Regions from separate parts of the Bradyrhizobium cedriense genome, predicted to be linked through region 1. Evidence: riboswitches for the same ligand, from Rfam matches in the RefSeq annotation. Region 1 holds a riboswitch; each other region holds the start of a gene.
The links. Region 1 has a riboswitch for glycine ahead of ACYCVF_RS16640 (D-amino acid dehydrogenase). Riboswitches for the same ligand answer to the same signal wherever they lie in the genome.
Positions count from the first base shown of each region.

Region 2: linked by a shared signal. The riboswitch ahead of ACYCVF_RS31750 (D-amino acid dehydrogenase) and the one ahead of ACYCVF_RS16640 (D-amino acid dehydrogenase) in region 1 are both predicted to bind glycine.
Region 3: linked by a shared signal. The riboswitch ahead of ACYCVF_RS31695 (L-serine ammonia-lyase) and the one ahead of ACYCVF_RS16640 (D-amino acid dehydrogenase) in region 1 are both predicted to bind glycine.
Region 4: linked by a shared signal. The riboswitch ahead of gcvT (glycine cleavage system aminomethyltransferase GcvT) and the one ahead of ACYCVF_RS16640 (D-amino acid dehydrogenase) in region 1 are both predicted to bind glycine.

Region 1 is NZ_JBTSWB010000003.1:1,008,169-1,013,647, reverse strand. Features, by position in the region: gene ACYCVF_RS16650 (ABC transporter permease) at 1-219, opposite strand, end outside; gene ACYCVF_RS16645 (ABC transporter permease) at 236-1,177, opposite strand; gene ACYCVF_RS16640 (D-amino acid dehydrogenase) at 1,356-2,657, opposite strand; glycine riboswitch at 2,725-2,830, opposite strand; glycine riboswitch at 2,834-2,938, opposite strand; gene ACYCVF_RS16635 (M20/M25/M40 family metallo-hydrolase) at 3,140-4,270, opposite strand; gene ACYCVF_RS16630 (ABC transporter substrate-binding protein) at 4,540-5,479, shown strand, end outside.
Region 2 is NZ_JBTSWB010000009.1:283,356-288,834, forward strand. Features, by position in the region: gene ACYCVF_RS31740 (M24 family metallopeptidase) at 1-472, shown strand, start outside; gene ACYCVF_RS31745 (amidohydrolase family protein) at 594-2,033, shown strand; glycine riboswitch at 2,085-2,187, shown strand; gene ACYCVF_RS31750 (D-amino acid dehydrogenase) at 2,336-3,601, shown strand; gene ACYCVF_RS31755 (NAD/NADP octopine/nopaline dehydrogenase family protein) at 3,729-4,817, shown strand; gene ACYCVF_RS31760 (dipicolinate synthase subunit DpsA) at 4,814-5,479, shown strand, end outside.
Region 3 is NZ_JBTSWB010000009.1:269,230-274,708, reverse strand. Features, by position in the region: gene ACYCVF_RS31700 (LysR family transcriptional regulator) at 1-845, shown strand, start outside; gene ACYCVF_RS31695 (L-serine ammonia-lyase) at 955-2,382, opposite strand; glycine riboswitch at 2,492-2,580, opposite strand; gene ACYCVF_RS31690 (cupin domain-containing protein) at 2,697-3,374, opposite strand; gene ACYCVF_RS31685 (alcohol dehydrogenase) at 3,361-4,401, opposite strand; gene ACYCVF_RS31680 (flavin monoamine oxidase family protein) at 4,427-5,479, opposite strand, start outside.
Region 4 is NZ_JBTSWB010000001.1:1,182,814-1,188,292, reverse strand. Features, by position in the region: gene ACYCVF_RS05575 (cyclic nucleotide-gated ion channel) at 1-71, opposite strand, end outside; gene alaS (alanine--tRNA ligase) at 78-2,759, opposite strand; glycine riboswitch at 2,981-3,070, shown strand; gene gcvT (glycine cleavage system aminomethyltransferase GcvT) at 3,217-4,365, shown strand; gene gcvH (glycine cleavage system protein GcvH) at 4,376-4,744, shown strand; gene gcvP (aminomethyl-transferring glycine dehydrogenase) at 4,904-5,479, shown strand, end outside.

The DNA.
Region 1 (5,479 bases):
GAGCAGGAATTGTGCGGAGGAGGGCTTGAGCCGCTGCGACGGCGCGAGCTGGATCGGATCGTGCGGCGCGATCAGCGGCGCGAGCATCGAGACCACCACGATCAACGTGAGCAGGACCGTCGCCGTGGCGATGATGGGCGTCGAGGTGAGGAATCCGAATCGCGGCCGCAGCGGCGATGTGATCGGAATGGACGACTGGGGAAGGGTATCGACCGACATTTATCTTATCCTTGCCTCAGTACCGGATCCGGGGGTCGAGCAGTGTGTAGGCGACGTCGATGAGGAGATTGACGACGACATAGATCAGCGACGTCAGGAGGATCATCGCCTGGATCACCGGATAGTCGCGCGCCAGCACCGCATCCACGGTGAGGCGGCCGATACCGGGGATGTTGAACACGCTCTCGGTGACGACGACCCCGGAGATCAACAGCGCAAAGCCGGTGCCGATCACGGTGATCACCGGTACCGCGGCGTTGCGCAGTGCATGGCGCATCATCACCGCAACCTCGTTGATGCCTTTGGCGCGCGCGGTGCGGACATAATCCTCGCCGAGCACGTCGAGCATCGCCGCACGCGTCATGCGCGCGATCAGCGCGACGTAGATGAAGGACAGTGCGCAGGTCGGCAGGATGATGCGCTCGAAGAACGGCCCGAACCCGTTAAAAATGCTTCGGAAGCCCTGTACCGGCACCCAGCGCAGCTCGATGGCGAAGATCTGGATCAGCAGATAGCCGATCACGAACACCGGCACCGAGAAGCCGAGTACGGACAGACCCATCACGAAGCGATCGATCCAGGTGCCGTGCTTCCACGCCGCGATCACCCCCAGGGGAACGGCGACGATCACGGCGAGGATGATGGTCGACAGCGCGATGGAGATGGACGGCTCGACGCGCTGGCCGATCATCTTCATCACCGGCAGGTTGGAGATCAGCGAGGTCCCGAGGTCACCGTGCAGCAGCTTGTTCACCCAGGTGATGAACTGCACGATCAGGGGCTCGTTGAGGCCGAGCGAGGTGCGGATGCGCTCGAGCCGTTCCGGCGTCGCGTTGTCGCCGGCGAGAATCGCGGCGGGATCGCCGGGCGTCAGCCGCAGAAGCAGGAACACGAACAGCGCCACGACGCCCATCACGGGCACCGCGGCCAGAACGCGGCGAACAAGATAACCCAGCATACACTTATCTCCGGCTACGAAACGTGTGGAACCTCGAGGCTCCCATGAACTCTGTCGTGTCTATCATGCCTGTCACTTGAGCTGGAAAGGCCGCCCGGAGACGCCATGCTCTTAGGGCAAATTGTGTGCCAAGGGCTTCGCCGTAGCAAGAGGCCGGCATGTCTCCGATATCGACCACTCAGGATGCATGTCGCAGTTCACGCTCAACCCCAAGTGAAGGTACCGTCGGTGGAGCGTTGAGGCCGCGCCAGCCGTCGATGGTCTGGGCAATCATCTGCGCCGTCGCCGCCGACAGAGTCCAGCCGAGATGGCCGTGGCCGGTGTTGAAGAACACGCCCGGTATCCGCCCTGCGCGCACGACCGGCATCATGTTCGGCATCATCGGGCGCAGCCCGGCCCACGGCACGACGCGCGACGTTTCGACGGCGGGGAAGTTGTTGCGCACCCAGTCGATCAGGGGCTGCACGCGGTCGGCGCGGATGTCGCGGTTGAAGTCGTTGAATTCGGCGGTGCCGGCGACCCGAAAACGATCGGCGCCGAGCCGGCTGGTGACGATCTTGGCGGCCTCGTCGAGGAGGCTCACCGTCGGGGTGGCGTTACTGCTATCGGCGGTATCGAGCTGCACGGTGATCGAGTAGCCCTTCACCGGGTACACGTTGACGCGCTCGTCGAGCAGGGCGGCGAAGTGACGGCTCGCAACGCCCGCGCAGACCACGACGCCGTCCGCGTTCAGTGCGCCGCGCGCGGTCGCGACAGTATCGCTCGCGGCCAGATCGGCCCAGCCGATGACGAAGCCGCTGCCGGCACGTGCGATCGAATCGATATTGACCTCGTGGATGAAGTTCGCGCCACGCCGCTTGCAGGCTTCCGCCAGCCCGCGGGTGAACTTGTGGATATCGCCGGTCGCATCGGACGGCGTGAAGAAGCCGCCGTAATAGTCGTTGCGCAGTGTCGGCTCGATCGCGCGGATTTCCTCTGACGTCACCGGGCGGCGGTCGAGGCCGCCTTCCTGCAACAGCGCGTTGACGCGCAGACCGGATTCGAACCCGGCCTTGTCACGATAGATGTGGAGGATGCCGCGGCGTTCGAGATCGAAGTCGATCCCTTCGCGCGCCGCGATGTCGAACAGATGCCTGCGCGCTTCGATCGCGAGCCGCGTGGTCTCGATGGTGTTGGCGCGGTAGTTGCCGATGTTGGCGACGAACTCGCTCATCCACGAATATTTGTGCCAGTTCGGCCGCGGGTTCATCAGCAGCGGCGCGTCGCGCCGAAACATCCAGCGCAGACCCTTCAGGATCGTCGCCGTGCTGTTCCACACTTCGGCGTTCGAGGCGGAGAGCTGTCCGCCATTGGCGAAGGAGGTCTCCATCGCGGCGTAGCGGTGCTTGTCGAGCACCGTCACCTTGTAGCCGCGTTCGAGCAGGGCATAGGCGGTCGTGACGCCGGTGATGCCGGCGCCGATGATGGCGATATGGGTCATGATGAGGTTCGGGGCTCCCGTGTTTAGAGTCGGCTAACCGCCGGCCGAAGGCCGTTGGCGGCGCCCCATCTGTCACGGTTACCTGAGAGCTTGATCCGCTGCGGGTCTCGCAACGGACTATCCCCTTCGGTGGACGTCACGATTGCCTGAAATCGCGCCGCCTCTCTCCAGATCGTCCTGACGAAACGGTCCTTTTGCCTGAGAGTTTCCGGGGCGGTTGCTCCGTCGGCGCCGCAACGAACGCTGAAAGCCTTCGTCGCGATCTCTCCCGCATCGTCGCTTGGACGGCGGAGCAGTACGATACGCCTCATTTTTAGACAAGGCTAAATTTCGACCGCGACTGCCAACGCATTGTGCAGTGCGAAGTTGATTCAATTGCGTGTTGTTTCGGGCTGTCGTCCCGGGGCGATGCGAAGCATCGAACCCGGGACCTCGAGATTCCGGGTTCGATGCTATCGCATCGCCCCGGAATGACGAGCTCACTATTCCAGCGTCGCCAGCAATCCCGCCATCAAACGACCGCGCTCGACCAGGCTATCGACCTCGATGAACTCCTCCAGCGTGTGGCCGTTGCCGCCGCGCACGCCCAAGCCGTCGAGCGTCGGGATACCCATCGCACCCGTGAAATTGCCGTCGGAGCCGCCGCCGGAGCTCGCATGCGGGAGCTCGGCCCCGAGCGATTTGGCGATGCCCCGCGCCTTTTCATAGAGCGCCATGGTGCCGGCATCCGGCTCCCAAACCGGACGCGTCACGCCGCGCGTCACCTTGAAGGTGACGTCGTTGCTGGTGCCCGACAGCGCCAGCATTCTCTCGACGCCGCGGTCGAGATCGGCCTGGCGTTTGGCCATGGAGAGGGCCTCGCCCGTGGCCGTCGTGGCAACGCAATTGACCCATTGTCCGCCGTGGACGACGCCGACCGAGAAGGTACAGTCTTCCGTCGTCATCGCATCGATCGCGAGAATCTGGCGCGCCATTTCGCGGATCGCCGAACGTCCCGCCGACAGCGTCGCTCCGGCGTGGCTTGGCCGTCCGGTCGCCTCGAGATTGAAGCGTGCGATGGCGTAGCGTCCGGTGGTGACGCCGTTGTCAGCGCGGCCGGGCTCGGGCACCAGCACGTATTTATTGCGTGCGGCCTCCGCCTCGATGATGTCCCGCGTCGAAGGTGTGCCGACTTCCTCGTCCGGCGTGAACAGCACGGTGACCGGCAGCGGCGTGGTGAACGACGCGCGCGCGAGCTGCCGGATCGCTTCCAGCGAGAGGTAATTGCCGCCCTTCATGTCGTAGATGCCCGGGCCATAGCATCTGTTGCCCTCGCGCCGCCATTTCAGCTTCTCGATGGTGCCGACCGGATGAACGGTATCCATGTGTCCCGCGATCAGGATGCCCGGCTCGCCCTGCTTGGGATGGGGAAAGCGCGCGCGGATGACCCCGCCAAAGCCCTGGCGGCCAGCGATGCGCTCGATCGTCGCACCCATGATCGCCATATCCCGCGCTGCGATATCGAGCATGCGGTCCACGGCGCCGGCGTCCCAGGTCGGGCTTTCGCATTCGACCCAGCCGCGCAGGCCCTCGAGCATCGCCTCGGAATCAAAGGGAAGATTGGCAGGATTCATCTTAATGTCTCTCAAGCTTCGAAAGATGGAACGCGCATTGCATTGGCGCGGGGCAGGACGAGCGGAGGGTGTTGTAGAGCCAAACCGATCTTTGTGGAGCCCGTGCGCACGCCGCGAGGGCTTGCAACGAAACCGGATTGACGCGCTCGACACTGTCTGCAAGTCTCGAAAAGATAAAGGCATTGCATGAGGTTAGTTCGCCCAACGAACGAACCATATGCTCAACCAATAACCTGCCTTTGAACAGTTTCACGTCAGGAGAAGTTTCTATGTTCCACTTCATGCGCCGGGGGCCTCGCGCGTTCGCCTCCAAACTTGCGCTGTCGGTCGTCGCGTTGTCCACGGCGATGGCCGCGCCGGTATTTGCGGCGGGCAAGACCATCACGGCGGTGATGCATTCGGATCTGCGCATCATCGATCCGATCTTCACCACGGCCTACATCACGCGCGACCATGGCTACATGATCTACGACACCCTGGTGGCCCCGGATTCGACCTTCAAGATCCAGCCGCAGATGGCGGACTGGAAGATCTCCGACGACAAGCTCACCTACACCTTCACGCTGCGTGACGGTCTGAAGTGGCATGACGGCGCGCCGGTGACGGCGGAAGACTGCGTCGCCTCGCTGAAGCGCTGGGCCGCCGTCGACGGCATGGGCCAGAAGCTCATGGACTTCACCGCGAGCATCGAGGCGACCGACGCCAAGACGATCACGCTGAAGCTGAAGGAGCCCTACGGCCTGGTGCTCGATTCCATCGGCAAGCCGTCCTCGCGCGTCGCCTTCATGATGCCCAAGCGCCTCGCCGAGACGCCGCCGGACAAGCAGATCCCCGAGCAGATCGGCTCGGGTCCCTTCAAGTTCGTGCAGGGCGAATTCCAGCCCGGCGTGAAGGCGGTCTACGTCAAGAACACCGACTACGTGCCGCGCAAGGAGCCGGCGAGTTGGACCTCCGGCGGCAAGGTGGTGAAGGTCGACCGCGTCGAGTGGATCACCATGCCGGACTCGCAGACCGCGGTGAACGCGCTGCAGTCGGGCGACATCGACTTCATGGAGAACCTGCCCTACGACATGCTGCCGGTGCTGGAAGCGAACAAGGATCTCACGCTCGAGGTCTCGAACAAGTTCGGCTTCCAGACCCTCGGCCGCATGAACTTCCTGCATCCGCCATTCGACAACGTGAAGGTGCGCCGTGCCGCCCTCCTGGCGA
Region 2 (5,479 bases), on a different contig from region 1:
TCAAGCCGGCGTTTGCCGTACAGCGATCGTCGGCGAGGCGCCGCCCATGGCCGAGAAGATCTGGGCGCATTTGGTCGAGTGCAAGTACGAAATCATGGAGAAAGTGAAGCCGGGCGCGAGTTGTCGCAGCGTCTACGATGCGTTCATTGAGAAGCTCGCCAAGCTCGATCTGCCGCCGATCTCGTTCGTGGGCCACGGCATTGGCCTGCATCTGCACGAAGATCCCTACCTTGGATTGACGCCGGTGCTTGGCAAGCCGGGCACCGATGCGCCGCTCGAGGAGAACATGGTGCTCGGTTTCGAGCCACTTTGCTATGACACCGGCCATGGCTTCGGAATGCAGAACAAGGATATGCTGCTGGTGACTGCAAATGGGTCGGAACTGCTTTCCGACTATGCTGATACCGACCGGTTGATTCCCGTGGGTACCGCCAGGAAAAGCGGGACCGTGCGCAGGGCCGCCGTCGCTTGACGGAGGCCCCAAGCGGGGGACGAACTGATCGCTTGGTTAAAGGTCGCAGGAAACTGCCCGGCGTTATGGTGCGGCGGGTCAGGTGGGGCGGTCGTGATGGCAGAGTATTGGGTGAAGAGGCATGCGCACGCTGATCAAGGACTTGAACTTCGCTTTCACGGTCGACAAGAACGATACGGTCGTGCGCAACGCCAGTCTCGTGGTCGAAAACGACCGCATCTCGGATATCGGTCCGGCCGATGAGGTGGCCGCACGGCAGAAGAACGTCAGCTTCGACAGGGTGATCGATGGCAAAATGCTCGGCGTCTGCCCGGGCTTCGTCGACAGCCACGTCCATCTTTCGGAGACGCTGTCGCGCGCGGTCTTTCCGGATAATCTCAACACCCGCGCCTGGGTGTTCCACTGGGCCAAGCCCTTCTACGCTCACATCACCGAGGAAGACGAATATTGGGGGGCGCTGCTGGGCATCACCGAGATGCTGCGTTGTGGCACCACGTGTTTTCTCGACATGGGATCGCAATACGATCCCGGCATCGTCGTTCGCGCGATGGAAAAGGTCGGTATTCGCGGCATCACCGGGCGGCACGCGGCCGACAATCCCCCGCCCGAGCTCCCCCGCGGCTGGACCCAGGAAATGGTGGATCATCATTTCTTCCCGAACGCCGAGGCCGCACTCAAGGTGCTTGAGGATTGTGTGGTCCGCTACAACGGCGCCCTCGACGGCCGTGCGCGTTGCTGGGTCAATATCGAAGGCAAGGAACCGTGTAGCCTCGAACTCCACGTTGGAGCGGTGAAACTGGCTGAGCGGTTGGGCGTCGGCACGACCTATCATCTCGCCACCTCGATCGAGGAGGCGAGGGTTTGCGAGAAAAAATACGGCTGCTGGCCCATCACGCGCATCGATCGGGCCGGCGGCATAGGAAAGAATCTGGTCATCGCTCACGGCGCGGCCGTTTCGGACGAAGAGGTCCATCTGCTCGCCGCGCGTGGCGCCAGCGTCGCCTTCTGCCCATGCTCGTCGTTCAAGTTGGGGAAGGGTGCAACCGCGATCGGCAAATATCCGGAGATGGTGAAAGCGGGCGTTAAAGTTGGCCTTGGCACTGACGGCGTGTCGGCCGCCGGCAACATGAACCTGATGCGGCAAATGCTGATCGTCGCCGGCATGTTCAAGGACGCCCGCTTACAACCGGACATATTCACCGCACGACAAGCACTACGCGCCGCGACCATCGAAGGTGCGAAGGCGTTGATGTGGGACGACGAGATCGGTTCGCTGGAAATCGGCAAGAAGGCAGATTTCGTCCTCTTCGACCTGGACCACGTCGAATGGACGCCGTTCTACGATCCATTGCAGGCTTTGGTATTCTCCGCATCGACCGCTTCGATCGTGCAGACTTGGGTTGATGGCAAGGCGTCATATGTCGACGGCAAGGTGCAGGGTGTTGACGAGCCGCAGATTCGGCGCAAAGCCCGGCAACTGGCTGCTGCGGCGGTCGAGCGCGCTGGTCTGCATGACGAAGCGGTCGAGACCACCACGACGCTTTACGACGTCGGCAATTGACAGGCCGGCTCTAGCTGCGGAGGCGTAAGGCACAAGAACCTATCACGTTCAACAGGCTGCATGGGAGAGATCGGCCGCCGTTGCGACGGTACTGGCCGGCGCCGAAGGAGCAACCCCCAGGAAACTCTCAGGCAAAGGTGACCATGCAGCTGAACGATCTGGAGAGTGGCACTTCGAGTGCCCACCGAAGGGGACCGCCGTACCGGCCGAGCCGTCGCGGTTAATCTCTCAGGTACAGCGACAGATTGGGGACAAGCCGCGGGCCTCGGCCCGCTTCCCAACTTTGATCGCGGAGAAGTGAAATGCCACATGTTGTCGTCATCGGCGCCGGTATTACCGGCGTGACCACCGCCTATGCTCTTCTCAGCCGCGGCTATACCGTTACGGTGATCGAGCGTCAGCGCTACGCGGGTATGGAGACATCGTTCGCCAATGGCGGCCAACTTTCCGCCAGCAATGCGGAGGTCTGGAATAGCTGGTCGACCGTCTTCAAGGGAGTGAGGTGGATGTGGAGGCGCGATGCTCCGCTCCTCATGAATCCAGCGCCGACCTGGCACAAATATTCCTGGCTTGGCGAATTCATCTTCAACATCAAGAATTATCGCGACAACACAATTGAGACCACACGGCTTGCCATCGCCGCACGCAAGCATCTCTTCGCCATTGCCGAGCGCGAGGGTATCGACTTCGACCACGAGCGTCGCGGCATCCTTCACTTCTATCGGGATAAGCAGAGTTTCCAACACGCGCTCAAGGTCAATGCCATTCTCGTGGAGGGGGGCCTCGACCGTCGTCCAGTGACGGCCGCAGAGGTGAAGTCGATCGAGCCGACGCTGCATGGCGACTTCTTCGGAGGTTTCTATACCCCGTCGGATTCCACCGGAGACATCCACAAGTTTGTTTGCGGTCTCGCCAAGGCATGCGAGAGACGTGGCGTGCGTTTCATCTTTGACGCCACTGTGAGGCAGATCGCTCGGGACGAAATTTTCCGCATCCGGTATGCGCGAGACGAGCCTTCAGGCGACCCTCGTGTCAATGAGATCGATGCCGACAGTGTCGTCGTATGCGCCGGTTCCGCAAGCCGCGACCTCGCGGCGATGCTCGGCGACCGGCTCAACGTTTACCCTGTCAAGGGCTATTCGATCACCGTGCACCTCGACGACGAGCGGAGTCAGAAAGCGGCGCCTTGGGTCAGCCTGCTCGATGATGGCGCCAAGGTCGTTACCAGTCGATTGGGCGCTGCGCGCTTTCGCGTCGCCGGAACGGCAGAGTTCAACGGCATGAACCGCGACATACGCCAAGATCGGATCAAGCCGCTGGTTGATTGGACGCGAGCGCTGTTCCCCTCTGTCGACACCAACCGCGTTGTGCCATGGGCCGGCTTGCGTCCGATGATGCCGAACATGATGCCGCGTGTCGGTAGAGGCAGGACGCCGGGCGTCTTCTACAACACCGGCCACGGCCACCTGGGCTGGACCCTTTCGGCCGCAACAGCGGAGACGGTTGCCGAATGCCTTGCGGGCGAGTTTGGGCCCAGCATCACGGAATGGCTCCGACTGGCAACGTAGCCCGCCTGGTTTGGGTCCATGCGGCGGCAGCAATTCTCTCGCTTGACAATCGCGCTTGTGATCATAAAATGTGATCAAATATATGCGTTGGCGGGCGCGGTTTGCGCTTCGATCTGCGGAGAAAAGAATGAAGGTTGCAGTACTCGGAGGAGGAGCGGGGGGCGCGGCCTCGGTCGCAGAGTTGGTTCTCGCGGGCCACTCCGTTCACTTCTGGGCGCGTTCGGCCGAAACGCTTGAGCCGCACATCAAGCTTGGCGGCGTTGCATTCGATGGTAAGCTCGGCGAAGGAGTCGCAAAGCCTACTCTGATTACGACAGATCTCAAGTCGGCCATTTTCGGAGTCGATGTGGCGGTCGTCGTGCTGCCGACCTTCTCGCACTCGGCCATAGCCAAGGCTCTCGCCGGGGCCGGCTGGCCTTGGAGCAAACCGGTCGTGCTGAACCCCGGTCACACCGGAGGAGCACTGGAATTCGCCGAGGCCTATTCCCGCACCGGGCGGGCAGTGCCGCCGGTGGTTGAGTTCTCGACCCTTACATACGTCGCGCGCAAATACCGTCCCGACGGGGTCACCATTAGTGGCCGCGCCAAACAACTGAAGGCCGCCGCCCTCAAGGGAGGAGCGGAGGCGCTGGACATTGCGTCGAAATTGTACCCCGGTATTACGCCGGTTCGTGACGTGATCGCCTCCGACCTCTCTAATGTGAATATGGTCCTGCATCCCCCCGGCGCGGTGCTGGGAGCTGCCTGGGTCGAGGCGACCGGCGGCAACTTCACTTTCTACGTCGATGCCATGACGCCCGGGGTCGCTCGCGTCATGCGGCAATTGGACGAGGAGCGCTTGGCGGTCGCCCGGGCGTTCGGACATGAGTTGCCGAATTTGATTGAAGAGATGAAGCTGCTCGGCACGGTGGAGGCTGACGTGATTGACGTCACCGATTACCGCGCCGCCATCGCGGGCGGCGAGGCCAATCGCCGTATCAAGGGACCGGATTCGCTCGAATATCGCTACTACAAGGAGGATTTCGGTCACGGCCTGCTACCCTTCCTGGAGTTTGCACAGATCGCGGACGTCAACGTGCCCGTCGCAACGTCGCTCTATCGCCTGGCGCAGGCCGCGGTCGGAACTGACTATCGGATCGGTGGCCGGACCGCAGAAGCAATGGGCATCACCGGCATGTCCAGGGATCAGCTCATTGAGAAGGTAAGAGCCCCATGAGTTGGCAGAATACAGTCATCGCAATCGTAGCCGGCGACGCACGCGAACAGGAGATCGCTCGCTGTGCAGTGAGGGCTGGAGCCGCCGTTCGGGCCTACGGCTTTCCATGGCCTGATGGGGGTATCGAAGGCGTCTATCATGCTGCGGACGCAGCTGATGCATTGAAGGGTGCCGACATCGCGCTGTTTCCGATTCCGGGCATCAGCACGGAGGGCGCGCTTTTCGCGCCCAAGTGTCCGCAAAAGATCATTCCGACGCGAGAAATGTTGGCCGGCATGAGGCGGCCCGGCAACATCATACTCGGTTGGGCGGACGACAATCTGAAGGCCAATTGCAAGGCGCTCGGCATCGCGCTGCACGAGTACGAATGGGACATCGACCTCATGCTGCTGCGGGGGCCGGCGATCGTCGAAGGCGTATTGAAGGTGATCATCGAAAACACGCAGATCACCATCCACAAGTCCAACGTCTGCCTGGTTGGCCAAGGCACCATCGGCTCGCTTCTGACGAAGACGTTGGTCGGGCTTGGAGCTCATGTTCATGTCGCCGCGCGCAACCCGGTTCAGCGCGCAGCTGCCTACGCGACAGGCGCCGAGACACTGACGCTAGAGCAATTGCCGGCCGTTCTGCATCGCATGGACATTGTGATCGGTAGCGTTCCA
Region 3 (5,479 bases), on a different contig from region 1:
CCGAGCGACTGCTGCTCAGCCAGTCGGCGACCAGCGGGATTCTATCCAGGCTGCGTCAGCACTTCGAAGACGAGTTGCTGGTTCGGAACGGCCGCCGAATGGCTCTCACCCCTCTCGCAGAGGAATTGGTGGCGCCGCTCCGCGCCATCCTGACCGAAACGGAAAAACTCTTGGCAATGCGTACCTCGTTCGACCCAGCGACCTCCGAGCGACATTTTACGATCGCTTGCTCTGACTATGTCTGGGCAACTCTCATCGTCGATATCCTTGCCGAATTGCGCGCTGTCGCCCCCTCGGTGAATATATTCTACCAAGGTCCAAGCACCCGTTTTTTTCGCACCGAAATCGATTTCCTGATCGTCCCGGATCGATTCATGCTGGAAGATTGTCCGTTCGCCGCCCTCCCTTCGATCAGCTACGAATGTATCATATGGAAGGAGAATGAAAGTGTCGGGGATAGCTTGACGCTCGAACAGTTTCTCGAGATGCGTCACGCTCAGGCCTATAGCGAGCGAGCGACGTTCATAGAAGCTTGGTTCTTCAAGCAATTTGGCCGCGCTCCGCAGGCCGGCATAACGGCACCAAGCTTCACCCTGCTTCCGCAAGCCCTAATCGGGACCCAGTTCCTCGCGCTCATCCCCGCAGACCTGGCAGATCGGGCCGCGGCCACGCTGCCGATAAGGAAAGTGGAAGCTCCAATATCCCTCCCCCTCATGACCGACGTTCTTCAGTGGCGCATCTCGCATGAACGGGATCCCGGGCTGCAATGGCTGCGAACGCTCATTCTAGACGTTGCCCATCGACGACGGAATTCTCGACAGATTGGCTTCCCGTTTGCGGGGTGAAGAGGTAGTAGGTCCCGACCAACGGCGCTGCTCCGCCGAATGCGTCGCACGATAATGACATTGTCCGAAACGACCGTCTTGAAGAACGATTCCATCGGCTACCTCGCCTTCAGCAATCGACCACGTTGACGGCCAGGCCACCCAGACTCGTTTCCTTGTATTTGGCGCGCATGTCCTCCCCCGTCTGGCGCATCGTTTCAATGACGGCATCGAGGGACACATGATGTCGGCCATCACCATGCAAGGCGAGCATCGCTGCGTTAATCGCCTTGATCGCACCCATTGTGTTGCGCTCAATGCACGGGATCTGCACGAGGCCTCCGATCGGGTCACACGTGAGACCGAGATTATGCTCCATGCCGATTTCGGCGGCGTTCTCAATCTGCCGGTTGGTGCCGCCCAAGACGGCCACAAGACCTGCGGCCGCCATGGAGCAAGCGACGCCGACCTCGCCCTGACAACCCATTTCTGCGGCGGATATCGAAGCGTTTCGTTTGTAGAGCATACCGATCGCGGACGCCGTCAGGAGAAAGATGCGGGCTTTTGCCGGGTTCGGATCCGGGAAGAACATTTCGGAAAACTTCAGGACCGCGGGTATGACGCCGGCAGCTCCATTCGTCGGCGCGGTGACGACGCGCCCCCCGGCCGCGTTCTCTTCATTGACCGCGAGAGCAAAGAGGCTGACCCACTCCATCACGTGAAATGGGTGTGCAGCGCCGCCCTTCGACGTTGCCGTGAGTTTGCCGAACAGACCCGGCGCACGGCGCGGAACATTCAGGCCACCAGGCAGAATGCCTCCGTTGACACACCCGCGATCGATGCAGCGCATCATGGCGTCGCGCACGTTATCCAAGAATGCGTCGGTTTCAGTCTCCTCCCTATGCGATAGCTCGTTGGCAGCGACGATTTCGGCAATCGACAAGCCGGCACGCTCACCTACCGCAAGAAGCTCACGCGCTGTCGTGAATGGGTACGGCTCACATCCGGCGTTTCGAACAGCGGGATGGCTCGGTTGACCGCCTTCACACACGATCGCTCCACCACCAATAGAGTAATAGGTTTGGCGAAGCAGGACGCCCGTATCTGAATGCGCCGCGAATTTCATGCCATTTGAGTGCCCCGGCAGGAACTTCCCGGTGCAGAAGGCCAGGTGCTGACTCTCATCGAAGCCAATCGCATGGCGACCGCCAAGCATGACCTCGCAACGCGATCGGATCAGCCCGGCTATGATGGGTATAGCTTGGGGATCGACGGATTCTGGTAGCCAGCCTGACAGCCCCAGCAAAATAGCAATATCGGTGCGGTGACCTTTGCCAGTCAGCGCCAATGACCCGTAAAGCTCGACGACAACGGAGCGACAGCGCAACAGATCATCGCCCAAGCATTCGATGAATCGATGGGCGGCGCGCATCGGTCCAACGGTGTGCGAGCTAGATGGGCCGATTCCGATCGTGAAGAGATCGAGTGCACTGATCGGACCGGTTGGGCGCCGGGGCGACAAACTGGGCGTGGTGACTTGGTCGACATTTTTGGACATGGGCGCGCATCTCAATCCAGTGATTGATTTCAAATGCGCCCCATCTGTCTATTTGCCTGAGAGTATTATCCCGTCGGCGGGTGCCAAGGCACCTCTTTCCAGAGTTGTTGCGTCACCCGCGGTCCTTGTTGCCTGAGAGTTTCCGGGGCGGTTGCTCCTTCGGCGTCGGCCGAAGCCGATCTCTTCCGCAAGCGACGTCTTTAAGTACTCGACCTCCTGAGTCACGACATCAAATTCGTGGCTGCACCTCTCCAGTATTCTACTACGCAGCCCGGGTCAACAATTCCCACCTCATACCGATCTGCCGATCGCGTTCATGGCAGTCGGCCGACGTCCGGATGAAGCAGGGGAGCGTCCTTCAGCCAGATCTTCGCACCTTCCGCACCGGAGACAGCGCGCAGCTCCTGTCCGGCCGGCAAGCGGCTCCAGCTTTGCGAGATCAACGTCTGATCGCCGATCGACAAGCTGCCCGCGAGAACGAGCATTTCGAGCCCACGCGCGTTCTCGACGGTGATGGGACTACCGGGTAACCAGCTCTCGAAACGCACGTTTTCGAATCCGTCGTCGAACAATTCGATTGCGCTTCCCGCGCCCGATCTCAGATCGAGCGGACGACCCTCCGCGGGCCGCCGCACGATCTGCGCGCGATCGTCCGCGCGGAATTGCCAAAGGCGGACGAAGATCGTGCAACCGTCCTTCGATGCGGGAACGTGCGAGGTGCCGGGAGGATTGCGGAAGTAGCTGCCCGCCGGGTAATCGCCGTGTTCGTCCTGAAACACGCCATCGAGAACGACGATCTCCTCCCCGCCGCCATGCGTGTGGCGGGGGAACGCGCTGCGCGGGGCGTATCGTACGATCGACGTGGCGCGCGCCACCTCCTCGCCGATGCGAAACAGCATGCGCCGGTCGACGCCGGCCGCCGGGCTTGATGCCCATGGGAGTTGCGCGGCGTGAACGATCACAGGAAGGGTCAGGTCGTCATTGATGCGCATGGCTCTTCTCCGTCATGGTCAAGACCATTCTGAACTTTGCTTGGCCCGACCTCATCCGTGCCACCGCCGCCGCGGCGCCCTCCAATGGCATGATCTCGATGCGCGGGCGGACACCCGCGAGCACGCTGAAATCAAGCGTCCGTTCGTTCTCGAAAGGCGTGCCCGTGATCGATCCCAACACGCTGCGCTCGCCGCGAACGAGATGTCCTGCAGATACGGGCAGCGGGTCCTTTCCTGCGCCCAGCAGCACCAGCCTTCCCTGCGGCGCGAGCGCGCTCATGAGCGCCCCGACCGCCTGAACATCGCCTATCGTGGTAACGATCGCTCTGGCACCGCCCAAGCTCTGCAAACGGGAAACAACATCTTCCTTCTTCGCGTCGATGTAAACATGCGCACCCAAATCGAGCGCATCTTCCGCGATGTCTTCGCCCCGTCCGATAGCTACAACCCTGAAGCCCATCTTCCTCGCGTATTGAAGCGCGAGATGTCCAAGGCCACCGATTCCCTGCACCACCATCGTGTCGCCCGCTTCCGCACCCGATTTCTTGAGCGCGTTGAACGTTGCCATGCCCGCGCAAAGAAGCGGCGCGGCCTCTTCGGAGTGCAATTCGTCAGGCACCGAAACCAGCGCGCTCGCGCGGGCGATCATCATCTCCGCGTATCCGCCGTCGCACGACGATCCGACGACCGGCTGGTTGAGACAGAGCTGAAATTGACCCCGGCGGCACTCGACGCATTGGTTGCAGTGGCCGCCGAGCCTTCCGATGCCGACCCTCTGACCGATCGTCCAGATCGACGGCGCTCCAGCTCCCAACTCGGCGATGCGGCCCACGACTTCGTGACCGGGCACGCGGGCGGGGCGCATCTGCGGATCGGCGCGATCGATGTCGCCTGCGTCGGCGCCGCAGATCCCGCAGGCCTCGACAGAGATCAGGACTTCACCAGCACCTGGAGACGGCGTCTCGCGTTCGGCGATTTCGAGCGTGCCCGGCTTCGAGACCTGCGCGACGCGATAGGGACGCCTCATTTCAGTACCTCCGATACTTGCGGCATCAGCTGTTCGCTGCCGACGACAGCCGCTTGCCATGTGCAGACTTCTGTAAGCGCGCGATCACGAATGCTGCAGCACGCTCCGCTGCGTCGACGGCGCCAGCGAGATAACCGGGGTCGCGCGAGCTCGTCTCGCTACCCGCCAATACGATGTGATCGTGCCATTCCGGGCCGACCCAAGGACGCCGATCGGCCATCGGATGTCCGGTTGCCAATCTATCCCCGTCCGTCGCCGTCAACGGGTCAGCCGCCCAGTCCTTGAAGAGCGTCGCTCGCGGCTTTGCTGCCTCGGGACCGAAGAGGTCGGCCAGTTGCCGCACACAGGCACCGATGATCGCGGACTCCCCCGCCGCGGCGCGGTCTTCCGCGGAAATACCAAGAAAGCCGAAGAGAGCGGCCTTTCCGCTCGCGGTCGTGGCGTCGTGTATCTCGGCGAGCGGTCCCACCATGCTCTGTGCCGCGCCCGAGAGGCCCTGCTCGCGCCAGAACGGCCGATCGTAGACGGCGAAGAACTTCGCATGGGGCGCCATCCACGTCGGCGTCCCTCGCCAGCGGCTTGCCGACGGGCCGTCGATGGCAGGAATGAACGAGACGGTCGCCTCAAGAAGTCGCGGCGGCATCGCGAACACGACAAGGGCGGAACGACAAGTCTGCACCGAGCCCGTGACATCCACGAACGAGAGTTCGACGTCCTCGCCAACAAGCCTCGCGTACGTTGCACGGGCATCGAGTTCCACGCTCCCCCTCGGAAGCGCATCGGAGAGCGCAGTTACGATGGAAGCGGTGCCACCGGCGAGCCGCATGGCCTGCGGCGTCTGAGTCAAGCCACCGTAGCGTTGCGGCGGTCCGTGCGGCATCCGTTGAAGGACAACGTCGCCTTCGTCATGTTGAGCAAAGCCGGCAAGCCCGAGATCGTCGACCAGTCGGCCGAAGGTCGGGTGCATGTCGGGCCAAAACCAGGAAGGACCGAGATCGAACCCATCGCTTGAGGACTGGCCGGTCTCGTCCGCCGACAGAACGCGACCGCCGAGCCGCGACCGCGCTTCCAGCAAATA
Region 4 (5,479 bases), on a different contig from region 1:
TCGAGCAAATCGTAGAGGCGATCCCGAAGGTCGGGATCGCGAAGCCCACGTCCGCGCGGAACGGGGGCCATCGGGTCTTAAGCGCCTGCCATCGCTTTTTCGATCGCCGCCAGCGCCTCGGACGCCTTGGCGCCGTCGGGGCCGCCGGCCTGCGCCATGTCGGGTCGGCCGCCGCCGCCCTTGCCCCCGAGCGTTTCGGAGGCGATGCGGACGAGGTTCACCGCGTTGAAGCGCGCGGTGAGGTCCTGCGTCACGCCGACCACCACACCGGCCTTGCCGTCCTCGGTGACGCCGACGATGGCCACGACACCCGAGCCGATCTGCTTCTTGCCGTCGTCGGCAAGGCTCTTGAGATCCTTCATCTCGATACCCTCGACCGCGCGCGCCATCAGCTTGACGTCGCCGACCTCGCGCACGCCCGCAGCTGCGCCATTGCTGCCGGCGGATGCGCCGCCGCCCATCGCCAGCTTCTTGCGGGCGTCGGAGAGTTCGCGCTCGAGCTTCTTGCGCTCTTCCATCAGCGCGGTGATCCGCGCCGGCACGTCGTCGAGCGACGTGCGCAGCTCGTTCGCCGCGGTCTTCGCCAGCGCCATGGTGTCGTTGGCGTGCTTGCGCGCATAATTGCCGGTCAGCGCCTCGATGCGGCGCACGCCCGAGGCGACCGCGCTCTCGCTCGTCAGCGTGATCAGGCCGATGTCGCCGGTACGTTTCACATGGGTGCCGCCGCAGAGCTCGACCGACCAGCCGAGCGCGTTGGCGCCGCGCTCGCGCGCGGTCCTGCCCATCGAGACGACGCGGACCTCGTCGCCGTATTTCTCGCCGAACAGCGCCCGCGCCCCCGCCTCGCGGGCCTCGTCGACGCCCATGACGCGGGTGGTGACCTCGTCGTTCTCCAGCACCACGTCGTTGGCGATGTCCTCGACGCGGGCCAGCTCCTCCGCCGTGATCGGCTTCGGATGCACGAAGTCGAAGCGCAGACGGTCGGGCGCGACCATGGAGCCGCGCTGGGCGATATGGTCGCCGAGCACCTGCCGCAGCGCCTCGTGGATCAGGTGGGTCGCCGAGTGATGGGCGCGGATCGAGGAGCGCCGCGAATGATCCACCTCGAGCTGCAGCGCGGTGCCGAGCTTGATTTCGCCGCTCTCCACGGTGCCGACATGGACGAAGAGATCGCCGAGCTTCTTCTGCGTATCGGTGACGCGGAACTTGATGCCGCCCTCACCCGTCAGCACGCCGGTGTCGCCGACCTGGCCGCCGGACTCCGCATAGAACGGCGTCTGGTTGAGCACGATCGCGCCCGTCTCGCCGGACTTGAGGCTGGCAACGTCGTGGCCGTCCTTCACCAGCGCGGACACCACGCCTTCGGCGCTCTCGGTCTCGTAGCCGAGGAATTCGGTCGCACCCAGCTTCTCGCGCAGGGGGAACCAGATCGCCTCGGAAGCCGCTTCGCCAGAACCCTTCCAGGACTCGCGCGCCTTCACTTTTTGGCGCTCCATCGCATCCGTGAACGCCGCCTGGTCGACGCCGATGCCGCGCGACTTCAGCGCGTCCTGCGTCAGGTCCAGCGGGAAGCCGTAGGTGTCGTAGAGCGTGAAGGCAACGTCGCCGTCGAACATGTCGCCCTTCTTCAAGCCCGCGCTCTTCTCGTCGAGGATCGCGAGGCCGCGCGACAGCGTCTTGCGGAAGCGCGTCTCTTCCAGCCGCAGCGTTTCCTCGATCAGGTTCTCTGCGCGCATCAGGTCGGGATAGGCTTGGCCCATCTCGCGCACCAGCGCCCAGACCAGCCGATGCATCAGCGGCTCTTTCGCACCCAGCAACTGCGCATGACGCATGGCGCGGCGCATGATCCGGCGCAGCACGTAGCCGCGGCCCTCGTTCGAGGGCAGCACGCCGTCGGAGACGAGGAAGGCCGAGGAGCGCAGATGGTCGGCGATGACGCGGAACGAGGCCACGGTCTGCTCGTTCGGCCCGGTGCCGAGCGCGGACGCGGTCGCGTCGATCAGGTTCTTGAACAGGTCGGTCTCGAACACGCTCTCGACGCCCTGGAGGATGCAGGCCATGCGCTCCAGGCCCATGCCGGTGTCGATCGAGGGGCGCGGCAACGGCTGGCGCTCCTCCTTCGTCACCTGCTCGAACTGCATGAACACCAGATTCCAGAACTCGAGGAAGCGGTCGCCGTCCTCCTCCGGCGAGCCCGGAGGCCCGCCCCAGATGTGCTCGCCGCGGTCGATGAAGATCTCCGAGCACGGGCCGCACGGGCCGGTGTCGCCCATCGCCCAGAAATTGTCCGAGGTCGGGATGCGGATGATGCGGTCTTCGGAGAAGCCGGCGATCTTCTTCCACAGGCCCGCCGCCTCGTCGTCGGTGTGGTAGACCGTGACGAGCAGCTTGTCCTTCTTCAGCCCGAACTCGCTCGTGATCAGCTTCCAGGCGAGCTCGATCGCGCGCTCCTTGAAATAATCGCCGAACGAGAAATTGCCGAGCATCTCGAAGAAGGTGAGATGGCGCGCGGTGTAGCCGACATTGTCGAGGTCGTTGTGCTTGCCGCCGGCGCGCACGCATTTCTGCGAGGTGGTGGCGCGCTGATACGGCCGCTTCTCCACGCCGGTGAAGACGTTCTTAAACTGCACCATGCCGGCATTGGTGAACATCAAGGTGGGGTCGTTGCGCGGCACCAATGGCGAGGACGGCACGATCTCGTGGCCGTTCTCGGCAAAGAAGTTCAGAAAGGTCGACCTGATCTCGTTGACGCCGCTCATGTTCATCCAATCGGGTGTGCTTGGGCCCGCTTCTCGCCGTCCAAACCGGACGTTAAGGCTGATATCTGCGGGCCAAAGCGCTTTTAGACAAGGCCAGCTTCGCTGTCCAGAAACTGTGCAGAGAGATCAGAGGGTTGCCATATCGGCGCAATCCCGTTGATAGGACGAGCGGACGCGTTGACAGGCTTGGCTGGCCTGTGGTCTGTACCCATCTGTATCGTACGGCCACGTCGGGAGAGACCGGCTTTGCTAGCCGGCGCCGAAGGAGCAACCGCCCCGGAAACTCTCAGGCAAAAGGACCGCGTGGCTTTGACAGCATCTGGAAAGAGGCGCCGACGGGCCTAAGAACCCGGATGGCACCCGCCGACGGGATAATACTCTCAGGCACAGCGACAGATGGGGCTTCGACTGGTTGGCTCGGGGAATCGTCCCCGGGGAACCGCCGAGGGCCCCTGTCATGTCAGTACCCGACGACCAAAAATCTCTCCGACGTACCCCGCTCCACGCCCTGCATGTGTCCCTTGGCGGCAAGATGGTGCCGTTCGCGGGCTATGACATGCCCGTGCAGTACCCCGCGGGCGTGCTGAAGGAGCACCTCCATACGCGAGCCGCGGCCGGCCTGTTCGACGTCTCCCATATGGGCCAACTCGCGCTGCGGCCGAAGTCGGGCAAGGTCGAGGACGCCGCCCGCGCGCTGGAACGGCTGGTCCCGCAGGACATCGTGGCGATCGCACCTCACCGGCAGCGCTACGCCCAGTTCACCAATGCGGATGGCGGGATTCTCGACGATCTCATGGTCGCCAATTTCGGCGATCACCTTTTCCTGGTCGTCAACGCCGCCTGCAAGGACGCGGACGAGGCGCATCTGCGCGCGCACCTCGCGGTCGACTGCGTCATCGATTCCCTTGCCGACCGCGCGCTGATCGCGCTGCAGGGCCCGAAGGCGGAAGCGGCGCTGGCGAAATTGTGTGCAGAGGCGCCATCGATGAAGTTCATGGATGCCGGTCCGCATGAGGTGGCCGGCATCAAATGCTTCGTCTCGCGCTCCGGCTATACCGGCGAGGACGGGTTCGAGATCTCCGTTCCCGCTGCGGACGTCGAGCGGCTCACCAGGACGCTGCTCGAAAACCCGGACGTGCTGCCGATCGGCCTGGGCGCCCGCGACAGCCTGCGGCTGGAAGCCGGGCTTTGCCTCTACGGCCACGACATCGACACCGCGACCACGCCGGTCGAGGCCGCGCTGGAATGGTCGGTGCAGAAGAGCCGCCGCAGCGGCGGGATGCGGGCCGGCGGTTTTCCCGGCGCCGAGAAGATCCTCGCGCATTTCGATAACGGCGCGTCCCGCCGCCGCGTCGGCCTGCGTGCCGAAGGCCGCGCGCCGGTGCGCGAGGGCGCGCCGCTGTTTGCGGACGCATCCGCCGGCGAGCCGATCGGAAAGGTCACCTCGGGCGGTTTCGGCCCGAGCCTGAACGCGCCGGTCGCGATGGGCTACGTGCCCACGAACCTGAGCGCGCTCGGCACGAAGCTCTTCGCCGAGGTGCGCGGCCAGCGACTGCCGCTCGCAGTCGCCGCCATGCCCTTCGTGAAAAACACCTACAAACGCTGAGGACAAGACAATGACCACGACGCTGTACACCTCCGACCATGAATGGCTCGCGATCGACGGCGACGTCGCCACCGTCGGCATCACCGATTACGCCCAGCAGCAGCTCGGCGACGTCGTGTTCGTCGAATTGCCCAAGGTCGGCCGTTCGCTGAAGAAGTCGGAAGCCGCCGCCGTCGTCGAATCCGTGAAGGCCGCCTCCGACGTCTACGCGCCAGTCACAGGTGAGGTACTGGAGGCCAACGAGGCGCTCGCCGCCGAGCCGGCGCGGGTCAATTCGGATGCGCAGGGTGCGGCGTGGTTCTTCAAGATCAAGATTGCCGACAAGAGCGAACTCGGCGGCCTCATGGATGAAGCCGCCTACAAAGCGCATACGGCGTGAGGATATGAGCCGAGCCGTCTCAACATACTCACTGTCATCATCCGCGAAGGCGGATGATCCAGTACGCCGCGGCCTCTCGTTTCGAGCACTGGCGGCGGCGTTTACTGGATGCCCCGCCTTCGCGGGGCATGACAGCAACTCCTAAAGCGAGGACCCATGATGACCGCGCACCGCAAATCCAACGGCGACAACGCCGCCTCTTTCGTCCGCCGCCACATCGGCCCCTCGGCGCGCGATGTCACCGCTATGCTCGAAACCGTCGGCGCGAAAAGCGTCGACACGCTCATGGACGAGACGCTGCCGGCCTCGATCCGGCAGGCCGCTCCGCTCGACCTCGGCAAGCCGCTCGGCGAAACCGAGGCGATCGCGCACATGGCCGAGCTCGCGCGTCAGAACCAGGTCTTCACCTCGCTGATCGGCCAAGGCTATTCCGGCACCATCCTGCCCGCGGTGATCCAGCGCAACATCCTCGAGAACCCGGCCTGGTACACGGCCTACACGCCCTACCAGCCCGAGATCAGCCAGGGCCGGCTGGAGGCGCTGCTCAACTTCCAGACCATGATCTGCGACCTCACCGGGCTCGACGTCGCCAACGCCTCACTGCTCGACGAAGCCACCGCGGCGGCCGAAGCCATGGCGCTGGCGGAGCGGCACTCGCAGGTCAAGGCGAAGGCCTTCTTCGTCGACAAGGACGTGCATCCGCAGACGCTTGCCGTGATGCGCACCCGCGCCGAG